DNA from 3 places in the Trinickia sp. genome. Region 3 is predicted to be linked to each of the others. Evidence: predicted binding sites of a transcription regulator. Region 3 holds the regulator's gene; each other region holds the start of a gene.
The links. The regulator FNR, encoded in region 3, switches genes on or off when oxygen is low (the NO sensors DNR and NnrR bind a similar motif). The targets are predictions, from matches to a motif close to TTGATNNNNATCAA.
Positions count from the first base shown of each region.

Region 1: the regulator FNR is predicted to act here: its motif matches at 1,990-2,003, upstream of ACO1XS_RS18770 (cation-translocating P-type ATPase).
Region 2: the regulator FNR is predicted to act here: its motif matches at 2,690-2,703, upstream of ACO1XS_RS21135 (universal stress protein).

Region 1 is NZ_JBMRBK010000069.1:104,359-109,168, reverse strand. Features, by position in the region: gene ACO1XS_RS18790 (WD40 repeat domain-containing protein) at 1-474, shown strand, start outside; gene ACO1XS_RS18785 (DUF6691 family protein) at 562-990, opposite strand; gene ACO1XS_RS18780 (YeeE/YedE family protein) at 992-1,426, opposite strand; gene ACO1XS_RS18775 (metalloregulator ArsR/SmtB family transcription factor) at 1,442-1,759, opposite strand; gene ACO1XS_RS18770 (cation-translocating P-type ATPase) at 2,222-4,732, shown strand; gene ACO1XS_RS18765 (hypothetical protein) at 4,787-4,810, shown strand, end outside.
Region 2 is NZ_JBMRBK010000075.1:141,139-145,948, reverse strand. Features, by position in the region: gene gtdA (gentisate 1,2-dioxygenase) at 1-570, opposite strand, end outside; gene ACO1XS_RS21140 (LysR family transcriptional regulator) at 761-1,681, shown strand; gene ACO1XS_RS21135 (universal stress protein) at 1,670-2,620, opposite strand; gene ACO1XS_RS21130 (NRAMP family divalent metal transporter) at 2,744-4,045, opposite strand; gene ACO1XS_RS21125 (hypothetical protein) at 4,365-4,565, shown strand.
Region 3 is NZ_JBMRBK010000079.1:175,017-179,826, reverse strand. Features, by position in the region: gene phaZ (polyhydroxyalkanoate depolymerase) at 1-791, shown strand, start outside; gene ACO1XS_RS22840 (universal stress protein) at 828-1,295, shown strand; gene ACO1XS_RS22835 (universal stress protein) at 1,363-1,839, opposite strand; gene fnr (fumarate/nitrate reduction transcriptional regulator Fnr) at 2,130-2,909, shown strand; gene ACO1XS_RS22825 (zinc-dependent alcohol dehydrogenase family protein) at 2,938-3,927, opposite strand; gene ACO1XS_RS22820 (DUF1488 family protein) at 3,949-4,227, opposite strand; gene ACO1XS_RS22815 (ureidoglycolate lyase) at 4,377-4,810, opposite strand, start outside.

The sequences.
Region 1 (4,810 bases), on a different contig from region 3:
CCGCAGCTCACCGGCGCACTCTCCGCGGACGGCGCTCTTCTGGCGCATTGCGCGAAGGCGGGCCACATTCTTATTCATGACATCACGAGCGGGATGCTGCGCTCGAGCATTCAGGGCGACTTTGAAATGGTCAACAAACTCGCCTTCACGGCAGACGATCGACGCGTGCTCGTCAAGGAGAAGTATGGACGCTGGCGCCTGATGGCCTTCGAACTGGCGTCGGGTGAACCTGTTGCAACTTGGCCGAATCTGAATGATTTGGGCGATGGCGACTTCGCGATCGACACCGAACACGACCGCCTGGCCTTCTTTAGCCGCGGCCTCGCTCATGTGTATGAATTGCCGACGATGCGCAAGCATGGGGAGCTGCGAATCGATCAAGTCGCAAAGTCCGCTGCGCTTGCATGGACGCACGACGGCTTGCTGGCTGTTCGAACGGATCTGGGCTGTGTCGGGCTCTATCGGGTCGAATAAGCCTATGCGTCTGGCTCAAGTAGCGTGTTTCAGACGGCCTTGCAAATGCCGTAATGCTTGCCGTCGTAATCGAGTTGACATGTCAACTCACACACCAGGTGAAGCGGACGACCATCGTATCAACTCGAATACAGCCATACCGGCGAGCATCGCAGCCACAAAACCCCATGCCTTCGAAAAGCCTGCGCCCAGGGCGACCAACGCCGGACCCGGGCAAAATCCCGCAAGCCCCCAGCCCACGCCAAACGCTGCGCTGCCGAGAACCAGTCTCAGGGTAACGGACGAACTGCTCGGAATCCACATCGGCAAGCCCAGCAGGGATTTCTTCAGACGCTTTGCAAAGGCAAACGCAATGGCCCCGATGGCTATTGCCCCAGCCATTACAAATGCCAGCGACGGATCCCATCGTCCGGCGATGTCGAGGAACCCGAGCACTTTCGCCGGATTGGCCATGCCGGATAGCATCAGGCCGATTCCGAAAAGAAGCCCGGAAAGTAGTGCGGTAAGCCAACCCATCTCAGCCTCCCAGCAGATGCCTGTGGACGAAAACGGTCAAGATACCGCTCGCCATGAACGTTGCCGTCGCAACGACCGAACGGAGGGAGCCACGCGAGATCCCACAGACACCATGGCCGCTCGTGCACCCGCTCGCGTAACGCGTGCCGATACCGACCAGAAATCCTGCTACGAGTATTTCGCCCCATCCGGCCTGGATATCGGGTGCTATCGGGTGCCCGAGCAACACTGCCAACACGGGCGCCCCGACAAGCCCTGCAAGAAAAGCGAGACGCCAGCCCGCATCTGTCTGCGGCGAGCCGAGCACGTTACCGAGAATGCCGCTGATGCCCGCGATACGTCCGTTGAACAAAACAAGCACGGCAGCCGCGACTCCTATCACCACGCCGCCGGCCAGTGACAGACCCGGCGTGAAACTCACGATATCGATCGACATCGCCACTCCTCATCTTCATTGCGCGCAAAACTGGTCGTACAGCACGGCCATGATCGCAATCGCTTCCGTACTCGCGATGGAGTAAAAGATGTTCTTCCCTTCCCGCCGCGTCTCGACGAGCGCGTTATCGCGGAGCACCCCGAGCTGCTGGGAGAGTGTGGGCTGATGAATTCCCAACTGCTCCTCCAGATCGCTCACGCACCACTCCCCTTGGGATAACTGACACATCAGCAGCAACCTGTCCGGATTGGCCAGAACCTTCAGAAGCGCACAGGCCTTTTCCGCCGCCGATTGCATCGCCGACAGGTCGATTCGAGCGGAGTTCTTCTTCATCGCGCACTCAATGACTCACACGCACTCATTATATTTAAATATAAACTATCTGTAAATATAATGAGTGCACGCCTGCGCTAAACGCGTGATGCGACGCTCGCCATGCCCGTTCTTCTGCCGTCGGTGCAGATCAACACACGGGCCGGCGGATTTCCACCCGTCGAGGAAAACGGCATCAGTTATCTGAAGATTCCGCTGAATGCGTTTGTAGCACGCCCAAAATCAACTACTTGATGCAAGTCAAGGATGGCGGGGGCGCCTGGCGCCATTCTAGAGATGGGTACGCTCCTACATAACCAGCGGTATATTCGACGTGCCCGCAGACGGCGGGGCTGAATTGCGTTTCTATTGGGATGATCCGGATGCCCATGGAGTCATCCAGATCTGTAAGAGCTGTCGGGGCGCCGCCCGTCGTTGAGCAGCCGGTTCCATCACGCAGTACTCGTATAAATCGACACCAAAATGCCGGCAAATCGCGTAGAGTCCGTCCCGGACGTCGTCGCCGGTTACGTCGAACCGGCATCGCCAGCTGGGGACGCCGACAAAACGCGTGGGCTGACGAGCGCACGCGTGGAGCAACTGCGTGCCCGCTTCGGCCGCAACGTCGTGGACTCCACGCTGCGGCGCACCTGGTGGCGAACATTGGGGGAAGTGCTTCGTGAGCCCATGTTCCTGCTGCTGCTCGCTGCGAGCGCTATCTATCTTGTGCTCGGGGACGTTTCCGAAGCGCTGACGCTCCTCGCTTTCGTGGCCGGGATCGTCTTTCTCACCGTCTTCCAAAGTCACCGCACCGCTCAGGTTCTCGACTCTCTTCGCGAACTGTCCGCGCCCCGCGCGCAGGTGCTTCGAGACGGACAACGGCAACTCGTTTCCGCTGCCGAACTGGTGCCGGGCGACGTGGTTTTCGTCGACGAGGGAGCCCGCGTGCCGGCTGACGGAACCTTGACGGAGGCTCACGAACTGAGCGTCGACGAGTCGCTTCTGACGGGCGAATCCGTTTCGGTGAATAAATCCGCTTCGCGAGCCAATGTACGTTCCGAGCAAGCCCCGGACAGTCAACTGTTTTTTGGTTCGATGGTCGTGCAGGGTCAGGGGCAAATGATCGTGACAGCGACGGGGCCGAATACCACGCTCGGTCGCATTGGCAAATCGTTGACCGGCATCACGGAAGCCCGCTCGCCGTTGCAACTCGAAACGAGAACGTTCGTCAATCGCTTCGCGTTGACTTCGATCGCACTGTGTTTGCTGCTCGTCGCGGCCTATCGTTGGCGCTCCGGGGAGTGGCTTCCGGGTGTGCTGGCGGGCATCACGCTGGCCATGGGGATTCTTCCCGAAGAGATTCCGGTGATATTGACCGTATTCATGGCGTTAGGGGCGCGCCGCATCGCTAACGAAGGCGTGCTGACGCGCCGCATGAGCGCGATCGAAACGCTTGGCCAGACTTCGGTACTCTGTGTCGACAAGACGGGCACACTGACGCAAAATCGCATGTCCGTGCGCGTGCTGTTCGCCCAAGGAAAGCGGCAAGTCATCGATGAGACCACTCAGCGCATAGACGAGGCATATCACGAGCTGATCGAATATCTGGTGCTCGCCAGCGAAATCGAGCCTGTCGATCCAATGGAGCGCGCATTTCACGAAACGGGTCGGGTTGGACTCGCCGGCACCGGACGTCTTCACAAGGACTGGTCGCTGGTTCATGAGTACGCGCTGACGCCGGAGTTGCCGGCGATGTCCCACGCATGGCATACGCCGGAACCCGGCCATCACGCAGTGGCCTGCAAGGGCGCGCCGGAGGCGGTCTGTGCTCTGTGTCACCTTGGTGAGCGGGAAACGCAAACCGTCCTCGACCATGCTGCGCAGATGGCGTCGGGCGGGCTACGGGTGCTTGGGGTGGCCAAGGCACAGCACTCACATGCGGGCTGGCCCGAAAAACAGCATGACTTCGACTTTTCTTTCGTAGGCCTGGTCGGTCTCTTGGACCCGGTGCGTCCGGAAGTTGCGGAGGCCATCGCGCAATGCCAGGCAGCCGGCATCCGCGTGGTGATGATCACCGGCGATTATCCATCTACGGCGCGGGCTATTGCGACCGAAGTCGGAATCGACGGAGCACGGATCGTGACCGGCGGGGAAGTGGCAGCGATGGACGACGTACAGCTTCGCGATGCCATTGAGAATGTCGACACATTCGCACGGGTGAAGCCGGAGCAAAAGCTACGGCTCGTCAACGCGTTCCGGGAAAGTGGCCAGGTGGTCGCAATGACGGGCGACGGCGTGAACGACGCACCGGCGCTCAAGGCGGCGCACATCGGCATTGCAATGGGGTTGCGCGGCGCCGAAGTGGCACGCGAGGTCGCCTCGCTGGTCTTGCTGCGTGACGACTTCGCGCCGATCGTATCGGCGATACGGCTGGGCAGGCGTATCTACGCCAATCTCGTGCAAGCGATCAGCTACACGGTGGCCGTTCACATTCCGATGATCGCCGCCACGATGATTCCGGTTCTTGTCGGCTGGCCGCCCCTGCTCGCGCCGGTCCACATCGTTTTTCTGCAACTGGTTATCGATCCAGTATGCTCGGTCGTATTCGAGAACGAGCCTGAGCGGGCGAACCTGATGCGTGTGCCGCCACGACGCGCCGGCGAGCGGCTGCTTTCGAACCGCGCACTGGCTCGAGGGGCAACGGCTGGCCTTTTGGCAGCCATGCTCGTATTAGGGCTCTATGCGGGTCTGCTGACTCAAGGCTACCCACTGCCCTTCGCTCGTACACTCGTATTTGCGACACTCGTGGCGGGCAATGTTGCGTTGATCTTTGTAATCCGCGTATTGCCGCAGTCTGGGACCCGTGTGCATGCGCCCCAGCGGAATCGCTATCTTTGGATTGTTCTGAGCATTACGGTGGTGGCGCTCGTGCTTTTGACGACCGTTCCCGCCCTGGCGCGACTGTTCGGACTGGTTGCGCTGTTCGGTCCTTGATGCGGGCATGTATCGAGGCGCGTAACATGACCGAAGACGACGTAGGAGGCTGACATGGAAAATACACACCATTTTCAT
Region 2 (4,810 bases), on a different contig from region 3:
CGAGATGGGTTGAGTCGCCTCAGGGTAGTTTTCGGCGAAACCCGCGTCCATCTGCGCGACGAGCGGAATATCGAGGCCGTCGAGCCAGACCACGGGCTCGCCGCCTTCTTCTGCCGACGGATTGCCGTGGTCGTGCCACGCCCACGACGGCGTGATGATGAAATCGCCCGGATGCATCGTCGTCCGCTCGCCGTCGACGGCCGTCCACGCGCCCTTGCCCTCGACGATGAAGCGCAGCGCCGACTGCGTATGACGGTGGCTGGGGGCGATCTCGCCGGGCAGAATCAGCTGAAGCCCCGCATAGAGGTTCGGCGTCATGCTCGACTTGCCGGACAGCCCGGGGTTCTCGAGCACCAGCACGCGGCGAACGGCTTCCTCGGCGCTGATCACGCTGCCCGCCTCCATCACGAGATCGCGTACCTGTGCGTACTTCCAGATCGCGGGCTGTGCCTTCGGCTGCGGCGCTTTCGGAACGAGGCTGTGCAGCGATTCCCATAGCGGCGCCATGTGCTGGCGGGCGATCTGCTCGTAGTAAGCGGCGCGCGATGCGTCCGGACGATTGTTGGTCATTTGCGTCTCGTTTCGATGTCTCGGGGCGCACGCGCTGTGCCGGCGCCGCATTGAATAGATGGTTCGATCGACCTCGTGCACTCTTTATATGCGATAGACCTATGCTTAGTAAAATGGTTAAATCATCTAATCCATGTGTTTTCGGATATACCTCCGGAACCTGGCGACATCGTGACCGGAGGGCTGCGCGATGGACTGGACATACCGTCTGCGTCTGCGACATCTGCAATTGCTGCTGAGCCTGGCGGAAACGGGCAATCTGAGCCAATCGGCCACGGCGCTCAATACGACGCAGCCGGCGCTGTCGAAATGGCTGAAAGAGCTGGAGAAAGACGTCGGCCTGCCGCTTTTCGAACGGCATGCGCGAGGTTTGCGGCCCACAGGGCCCGGCGAGGCGCTGATCGAGCACGCCCGGCGCATCGGAGCCCATCTCGACACCGCTCGCGACGACATGCAGGCGCTGCGCGAAGGCGGCAGTGGCCTCGTGAGCATCGGCACGTCAGGCGTAGCGGCGGCGGACACGGTGCCGCTCGCCGTGTCGCGGCTGCTCGCGCGCATGCCGCGGGCGCAGGTGCGTCTCGTCGAAAGCACGATGAATCAGCTGATGCCGCAGCTCGCGCGTGGCGAACTCGATATCGTCGTCGGCCGCTCGGGGGAGCAGTACGAGGACGCGCAGTTGCAAAGCGAGACGCTTTATACCGAACTGATCGACTTCGTCGCCCGTCCGAATCATCCGCTGACCCAAAAGGCCATGCTCGAGTGGGACGACGTTCTCGCCTACTCGTGGGTCGTCTGGCCGCAAGGCACACCGGTGCGCAATGCGCTGGAGACGGCGCTCGCGGCCGCCGGGCGCACGCTGCCGGCTCATTGCGTCGAATCCAATTCGTCGGTTCTGAACCTCACACTGTTGAACAACACGGATTTGCTGGGCGTCGCCTCGCATCGGCCCGCACTCCGCTTCCAGCAACTGAACGCGCTTCAGATACTGCCAATGGAATTGCAGGGCTTCGGCTCGGTATCGATCTACTGGCATCCGGAGAACGAAAATCGGGCCGCGGTGGCCATGGCGCTGGAGGCGCTGCGCGCCTACGCCGACGGATCACGCCTCTAGCGCATGCACGAGCAGAAGTGGCGTCTGGGAAAGGTGCGCTACGCGCCCTGCGACAGTGCCCAGCATCCAGCGAGCCACGCCGCGTCGCCCATGCGTGCCCATTACGATCAGGTCGGCCTGCCAATGGCCAGCCTCCCGAACGATTGCGTGGGCGACGTCGTCGTCGGTGCGGGCTGTCCTGACAAGTCTCGTGCTTGATCGTCCCGATGCGCCAGCAAGAATTGGCTCTGCTTGTGCGAGTGCATGCGTACCTTCGTCAACGAAGCCAGCCTCGAGCGCATCGATGGGTACGAAGTCGCCCAAGCGCACCGCGCGATCGACCACATAGATGGCCCGGACATGGGTGTCGAGCGTCGCGAACTGGACGCCGTAATGCAGCGCCGCCATTGCCTGACGGCTGCCATCCACCGCGAATAAAATGCGCTCCGGCGGGCGATCGGCCTTGACCGTATAGGCTGCGGGCACGATCAGAATCGGGCAGCGGGAAAGTTTTGCCAAGGGCTCGGAGATGGTGCCCTCGATCCAACGCAGCAAACCGTGGTGTTGCCGGGTCCCAACCACGAGCAGTTCGGCCTGCCACGTGTCGGCCGCTTCGATGAGCGCGTGGACGACATCGCCGCCGTGCGTCGAGAGATCGATCGCATCCGTTTCGACGCGGATGTTGCACTGGGCGAAGGCCTCGCTCGCTACGGCCAGCGCGTCAGCGGCGTCGCGCAACAATTCAGCGCGCGCTGAACCTAGAGCTTCGCCGACGAACGAACCCGTTGGAACGAGCGTGCGAGGGTTTTCGGCGACGCTCACGAGACGCACCGTGCCGCCCTGCGCGACGATATTTCGTGCATAAGCGACGGCGTGCCGCGATGCCGCGGACGAATCGACCGCGATGAGAACTTTGCCGGGTAGCGTTGGCGTCGGGCTGCGTGAAGTCGACGTGTTCATGGTTCGCCCCTTGCGATGGGTGTGAGGTCTCGTCTACTGGAATTCTGTGGGTCGGAGATGTTTCGTCGTTTGATGGAGGTCAAGGCCGACGTGATAACTGTCTTACCCGAGTGATGCAGTGCCCTACCGGGGCAGCAGCATTGCCACGGCCGCGGCGCCCATCACTGCCGTCGCGATCCAGCCAAGAACGATCAGTGGACGACTTGCGGTGAAAGCGCCCATCACCGACTTCTTCGAAACCAGCATGATGATGACCACCATCAACGGCACGGCGACCACACCGTTGACGACAGCACTCCAGAAGAGCGCCTTCATCGGGCTGATCGGCGAGTACTGGATGCCCAGCGCCGCAAGCACGCTAACGGCAATGATGGCGTAGAAGCCGCGCGCATCGTTCACCTTGCGTTCAAGCCCCTCCTTCCAGCCCATCGCCTCGGAAAGCGCATAGGCTCCCGATCCGGCCAACACGGGCACGCCGATCAGGCCGACCCCGAGAATGCCGAGGGCAAACAGGAGATAAGCGAACTCGCCGGCCAGCGGGCGTAACGCGCTCGCTGCCTGCGCTGCAGTCGAGATGTCGGTGACGCCGGCTGCATGCAGCGTGACCGCGGTCGCCAGGATGATGAAATAGGCGGTGACGTTGGAGTAAAGCATGCCGCTCCACGTATCCCACCTGATTCGTCGAAGTTCCGCGACGGCGGCACGCGTGTCTTGCAGGAGCGCCTCGCTGCCGTGGTGTGCCGCCATGTCCTCGACCTCTTCGGATGCCTGCCAAAAGAAGAGATATGGGCTGATGGTCGTACCGAAAACACCGACGATCACGGCTGCGGCGTTCGTGTCCAGTGTGAATCTGGGCCACAGTGTACGAACCGCAATCTGGCTCCATGGAACATCGACGGTGAACAGTACCGCTGCATAGGCTAGCAGCGAGACGGTCAGCCACTTCAGGAAGAAGACGTAGCGATGATAGGGGACGAACATCTGCAGTAAAAGCGTACCGAACACGAAGCATGCCGTCATCAGGTGGCGGTCCACGCCGCTGACCAGTTCCGCGACCTCCCCCATGGCAGCGACGTCGGCGGCAATGTTCAGGGTATTGGCGACGAGAAGTAGCAGCACGACGCCTCGAAGCACAATGGGCGGAAAGGCAGACTTGATGTTGGCGGCAAGTCCTTTGCCAGTCACCCGGCCGAGATTCGCGCACATCGACTGAACGGCAGCCATCAACGGGAACGCCAATGGCATCGTCCAGAGCATGTTGAAGCCGAATTGAGCACCCGCCTGGGAATAGGTGGCGATGCCGCTGGGGTCGTCGTCAGCCACCCCGGTGATAAGTCCAGGCCCGATCCGCGACAGCGGGTGCTCCTTCAGACGCTCCCACAGCATCCGAAAGGTGCCGATGCGCGCCGCCTGGTCGATGTTCATTTAGGGCTCCATTAATGGGAACGAGCGTGCCACCTGCCACTTGCTTCTTTTTTTTGATCGACCTCAAGTTATGCCTCGACCGGACGTCCAGAATTCGGATATCGGCACGCGATCAATGTAGCGACTGTCTCGCGGTGCCGGCTTGATTTGCATCAATCCGGTTTGCTGGGCGCGCGCGTAGGATAAAAGCGTCGCGTCGCCATCGCCTGCAACGCCAATCCCATGCAAACCATTCCTCGCCGCGAACTCCGCGCTGAAGAATGAAGATTCCCGTCACGATTCTGATGCTGCTCGATCGCGGCAGACAGGAAGGAGACGAATGATGCTGAGCCTTCACGAGGTCGCTGCGCTATTGCTGGTCAAGGACGGGCACGCGCTGAAACAAATCGATCGAGCCGAGTTGGAAATGCTGTCCGAGCACGAACTGATCACGCTCGAAAACCGCGAGAACACAGATGTCCGCGCACGCGTCACGTACCGCGGCGAGTCTATGCTGCGGGCGATCGGAAGAAAGCGCTAGCGCGAGCCCGCGCGGCGCGCAGGCCTGGTACTGCACGACGGACATCCGGTTTCGGTCGCGATCAGCACGGGACTCGACGACGATACGCACACCGAAGTTCTGGACGGCTCCCTGCAGCCCGGCGACATGGTGATCGTTCGTGCCATATCCGCGCATATCCGCGTGCGAGCGTTACGCGCATTCGCACGAATACAGTTTCGCGCGGCACGCCCCGGTTTCGTTGATGTGGATCAGGAGAAAGCTTC
Region 3 (4,810 bases):
GCCAGGCCACCGCACCTGCCGCCGCCGCGGCCGCCCTCGTCGCCGCGTGCGGCGAGCCGGCTCCGCTCAGCCTCACGCTGATGGGCGGTCCCATCGATGCACGCATCAATCCGACGGCCGTCGGCCGCTTCGCGCTCGCGCACAGCATCGGCTGGTTCCGAGCCACTCTCATCGATATCGTCCCGCCGGGTTACGCTGGCGCAGGCCGACGGGTCTATCCAGGCTATATTCAACATGCGGCGCTGATGGCCGTGCATCCGGACCGCCAGCTCGCACTCGAATCGCGGTACTGGGCGCACCGGTGGCGCGCAGACAAGACAAAAGCGGCGGAAAGCCGACGCGCGCTCGACGAGTACGCCGCCGTGCTCGACATGACCGAGGACTATTTCCTCGATACCCTGCGGGTCCTCTTTCGCGAGCACCGGCTCGCGCACGGTATTTGGCAGATTGCAGGACGCCGCATCGATGGCTCGGCGCTTGCTAGCACCGCCCTTTGTACGGTCGAGGGCGATCGCGACGATATCACCGGCGCGGGCCAGACGCATGCCGCCCATACCGTTCTAGCGTCCGTGCCGCAGCGCTCGAGAATGCGCCTGACGATCGCCGATTGCGATCACTACGATCTTTTTACCGGAGCCCGCTGGCGCGAAGCGATCCACCCCGAGCTGGCCCGTTTCTGGCGTTCGGCGTCCTCCGCGCGTCGGCGTGGCTCCCGGGTCCGGCCACCCCCGACGGCCAGATCGCGCGCACTTGATTCAGATCAGGCTGCAACGATGAGCGTGCGCCGATGATGTCCGAAAAACGGATCGACTTCGCGGAAGGCCCAAATGTACCGACACATCCTCGCCCCTATCGACGGTAGTGCCACGTCCACGCGCGCGCTCGAGGCCGCGCTCCGGTTCGCCAGCGGTTCGGGCGCCGAATTGCTTGCACTTTTTGTCGTGGACGTGCCGGTCATCGGCTCGGAGGCGCCTGGCTACGATCCGAACCTGGTGCGCGATGCGCTTTTCGAGCAGGGAGCGCGCGTGGTCGACGAAGCGATCGAGAAAATGAAAGCGGCCGACGTTACCGGCACGCCGCGCGTGGTCGAGACCAACCCGCTTCGCGACGATATTGCGCATACGATCTTGCGTGTCGCCGAGGAGTGGCCGGCCGATCTGATTGTCATGGGTACACATGGGCGGCGCGGGTTCCAACGCCTCATGCTCGGCAGCGTAGCGGAACGCTTCCTGCGCATTTCGTGCTGTCCGGTTCTCCTCGTTCCGGCCAGCGATGCGGCGGCCGGTGAAAGTTGAGTGCCGGCCCGACGGCACGGCGGCATCGATCCGGCACGCCGAGGCACCGACGAGCCGCGGACTCCCGTCAGAGTTTGCCCGTTGCGCCGCGGGCCACTTCATCGTGGCGCACGAGCAATACCGGCAGTTCCACCGAGCGCAGCAACGATTCGGCAACGCTGCCCAGCAACACGCGGCGCACGCCATGGCGACCATGCGTTCCAATGACGATGAGTTCCGCCTCACATTCCGCGGCGACGCGAGCAATGACCGAGGCCACGCTTTCGCCGTACGCGTCGACGACACGCGGCGTGCCCTCGACCCCTCCCGCCTTGAAGACTTCTTCGGCTTCCTCGAGCGCCGCGGTCGCCGCCTCGATCGCCTCGGGGCTCGCGCCCTCACCGCCCTGATAGACCGCACCAACGTCCACCAGTTGCGGTGCGTGCTCCACGACGCAGACCGCGACGATCGACGCGCCCGAAGCGCTGGCAATCTTTACGGCCTCGTCGAGCGCAAGACGCGCTGCGCGGCTGCCGTCGATGGCAGCCAGAATACGTGTGTACATGATGGTTCTCCGGGGCACAGGCCCACTGCATCGATCATTGATGCAATAAGTGTGCGACCCGCCAGGCCTGCGCGCCTTGATGCCGATCAACGAGCGATCGGGGGGCGTCGGCAGGCCTGACGAATGAGCCGATTCCTGGCGCGACCGTAGGAAAATGCTTACAAAGCGCCGTCGATACCTACCCCAGTTTCGTATCGCGCTGATATTTTTTTCGCGGGGCGCTGGCCATACTCACTGCCATGAAGGATCACGTGCGTGCTGCCGCGCGCGCGTCACTGGCGGAGGCCACCATGTTGCTCGAACTGGATTTCCCCCGACAAGAAGGCCCATCCCCGGCCCCGCAGGAGACGTCCGGGGGTGCCCACAGTCGAAAGCTACCGTCGCCTGCCAAGGAGGGCTGCGCGTCCTGCTCGCTGCGCTCGGCCTGCGTCCCGGATGGGTTGACCGCTCAGGAAATCGCGCGCTTCGATGCGATCGTCAACACGACGCGGACCATCAAGCGCGGCGAAGCGCTGTACCGTACCCACGATCCGTTCGAGAGCATTTATGCCGTGCGGGCCGGTTCGTTCAAGACCGTCGTCATGCACCGCGATGGCCGAGAGCAGGTCACGGGTTTTCACCTTGCGGGCGAAGTGCTCGGGCTCGACGGTGTCTGTGCCGAACGACACAGCAGCGATGCGATAGCCCTCGAAGACAGCAGCGTATGCATCATGCCTTATTCGCTACTCGAGTCGATGTGCACGGAATCGAAGCAGTTGCAGCGGCAAATGCTGCGCACGATGAGCAGCGAAATCGTGCGCGAATCGTCGCTGATGATGCTGCTCGGCACGATGAGCGCCGAGCAGCGCGTCGCCACGTTCCTGCTCAATCTATCGAGCCGCATGAAGGCGCGCGGCTACTCGGCCGCCGAATTCAACTTGCGCATGACGCGCGAGGAAATGGGCAATTACCTCGGCATGAAGCTCGAGACAGTCAGCCGTATGTTCTCCAAATTCCAGCGCGACGGGCTGCTCGAAACTCACGGCAAAAAAATCCGCATCGTCGATCTGACCGCGCTCGAAGCGGTTTGAGCCCGCCGATATACGCCCTGGGGTTGCGTCAATCGCCGGTCGTCAACACCGCGGCGCCGGTGAGGCGGCCCTCGCGCAAGTCGGACAGCGCCCGGTTGGCCTCGCGCAACGGATAGAGCGTCGTCTCGATGCGCAGCGGCACCTGGCCCGCGATCCGCATGAACGCGTGTCCATCTTCGCGCGTCAGATTTGCGACCGATACAAGGCGCCGTTCGCCCCAGAGCAGGTCGTACGGAAAGGACGGAATCGCGCTCATGTGGATGCCGCCGCAGACCACGATGCCGCCTTTGACGACGGCGGCCAGTGCGGCGGGCACGAGCGCACCGACCGGTGCAAAAATAAGTGCCGCGTCGAGCGGTTCGGGCGGTGCGGCATCGCTGCCGCCGGCCCAATGTGCGCCGAGTCGGCGAGCGAGCTGCTGCGCGGCCGCGTCGCCGGGCCGCGTGAACGCATAGACGATCCGCTGCTGATGGCTGGCCACTTGCGCCACGATGTGTGCGGCCGCTCCGAAACCGTAGATGCCGATGCGCCGGGCGTCGCCGGCCATCGCGAGCGTGCGATATCCGATGAGGCCCGCGCACAATAGCGGCGCGGCTTCCGCGTCGGAGTAACGAGCCGGTATGGGCAGACAATAGCGGCTATCCGCGGCAACCCACTCGGCATACCCACCATCGAGCGTGTAGCCCGTGAACGCCGGCCGATCGCACAGATTTTCTCGGCCGCCGCGGCAGTAGCGGCATTGCCCGCACGTATGGCCGAGCCAGGGCACCCCGACGCGCTCGCCCAGCCGGAATTCGGTGACGCCCTCACCCAGGCCCGCGACGACACCGACGATTTCGTGCCCCGGTACGACGGGCGTCTTGGGATGGGCCAATTCCCCGTCGACCACATGCAAGTCGGTGCGGCACACCCCGCATGCGCGAATGCGGATCAACAATTGCCCGGGGCCGGGCGTCGGATCCGGCAACTCGCGCTCGCTCAAGTGCGGGGACCGGCCGTCGAATACCATCGCGCGCACGTCGTTGTCTCCCGGTGCGAGTCAAGCGTCGTGAAAACGGAAAAACCCGCTATGCAGCAGCACCGGCTTCTTGCCGAGTTCTTGCAACAATTCGCGAGCGGCTCGTTCGATGGCATGCCGATGCTTTTCGAACGCCGCAAGGACATCCTCTTCCCGGAGCGACTGGGCGCCAAAGTGGTCTTCGAGCGCCTCCGCGGTAATTGCGCATTGGACGCGCTCGCCATCGACGAGCGCCGGGAACGCGAGCACCAGGTCGCGGCCGCAGTACTCCGGAGCCTCGATCGGAAAAGAGATATGCATAGCGCCCCCTTTGCGGCAACCGTGCCGCGGCGAATCCATCCGGCAACCTTACGACAAAAGGCGCGGACGTGCCACGCGCCCTTGCCATCAGGATAGTCGATGGCAAGCGTCGTCCTGCTTGACTTGGATCAACGCTTGCGGGGCTCGGATCACTCCGCGGCGACCGTGCGTTGCCGCTGCTCGCCGAGCCCCTCGATGCCGAGGCGGATCGTCTGGCCCGCTTTCAAGTAAACGGGCTCCGGCTTGATGCCCAGACCGACGCCCGGCGGCGTGCCGGTCGAAATTACATCGCCAGGCTGCAGGCTCATGCACTGCGAAAGATACGAGACGAGCTTCGCGACCGTAAAGATCATCGTGCGCGTATTGCCGTTCTGATAGCGGTGCCCGTCGACTTCGAGCCAAAGATGAAGCTGCTGCGGATCGGCGATTTCGTCGCGCGTGACCAGCCACGGGCCCAGGGGGCCGAACGTGTCGAAGCCCTTGCCCTTGTCCCACTGCCCGCCGCGCTCGATTTGCCACTCGCGCTCGGACACATCGTTGATGACGCAAAAACCGGCCACGTAATCGAGGGCGTTCGCTTCGT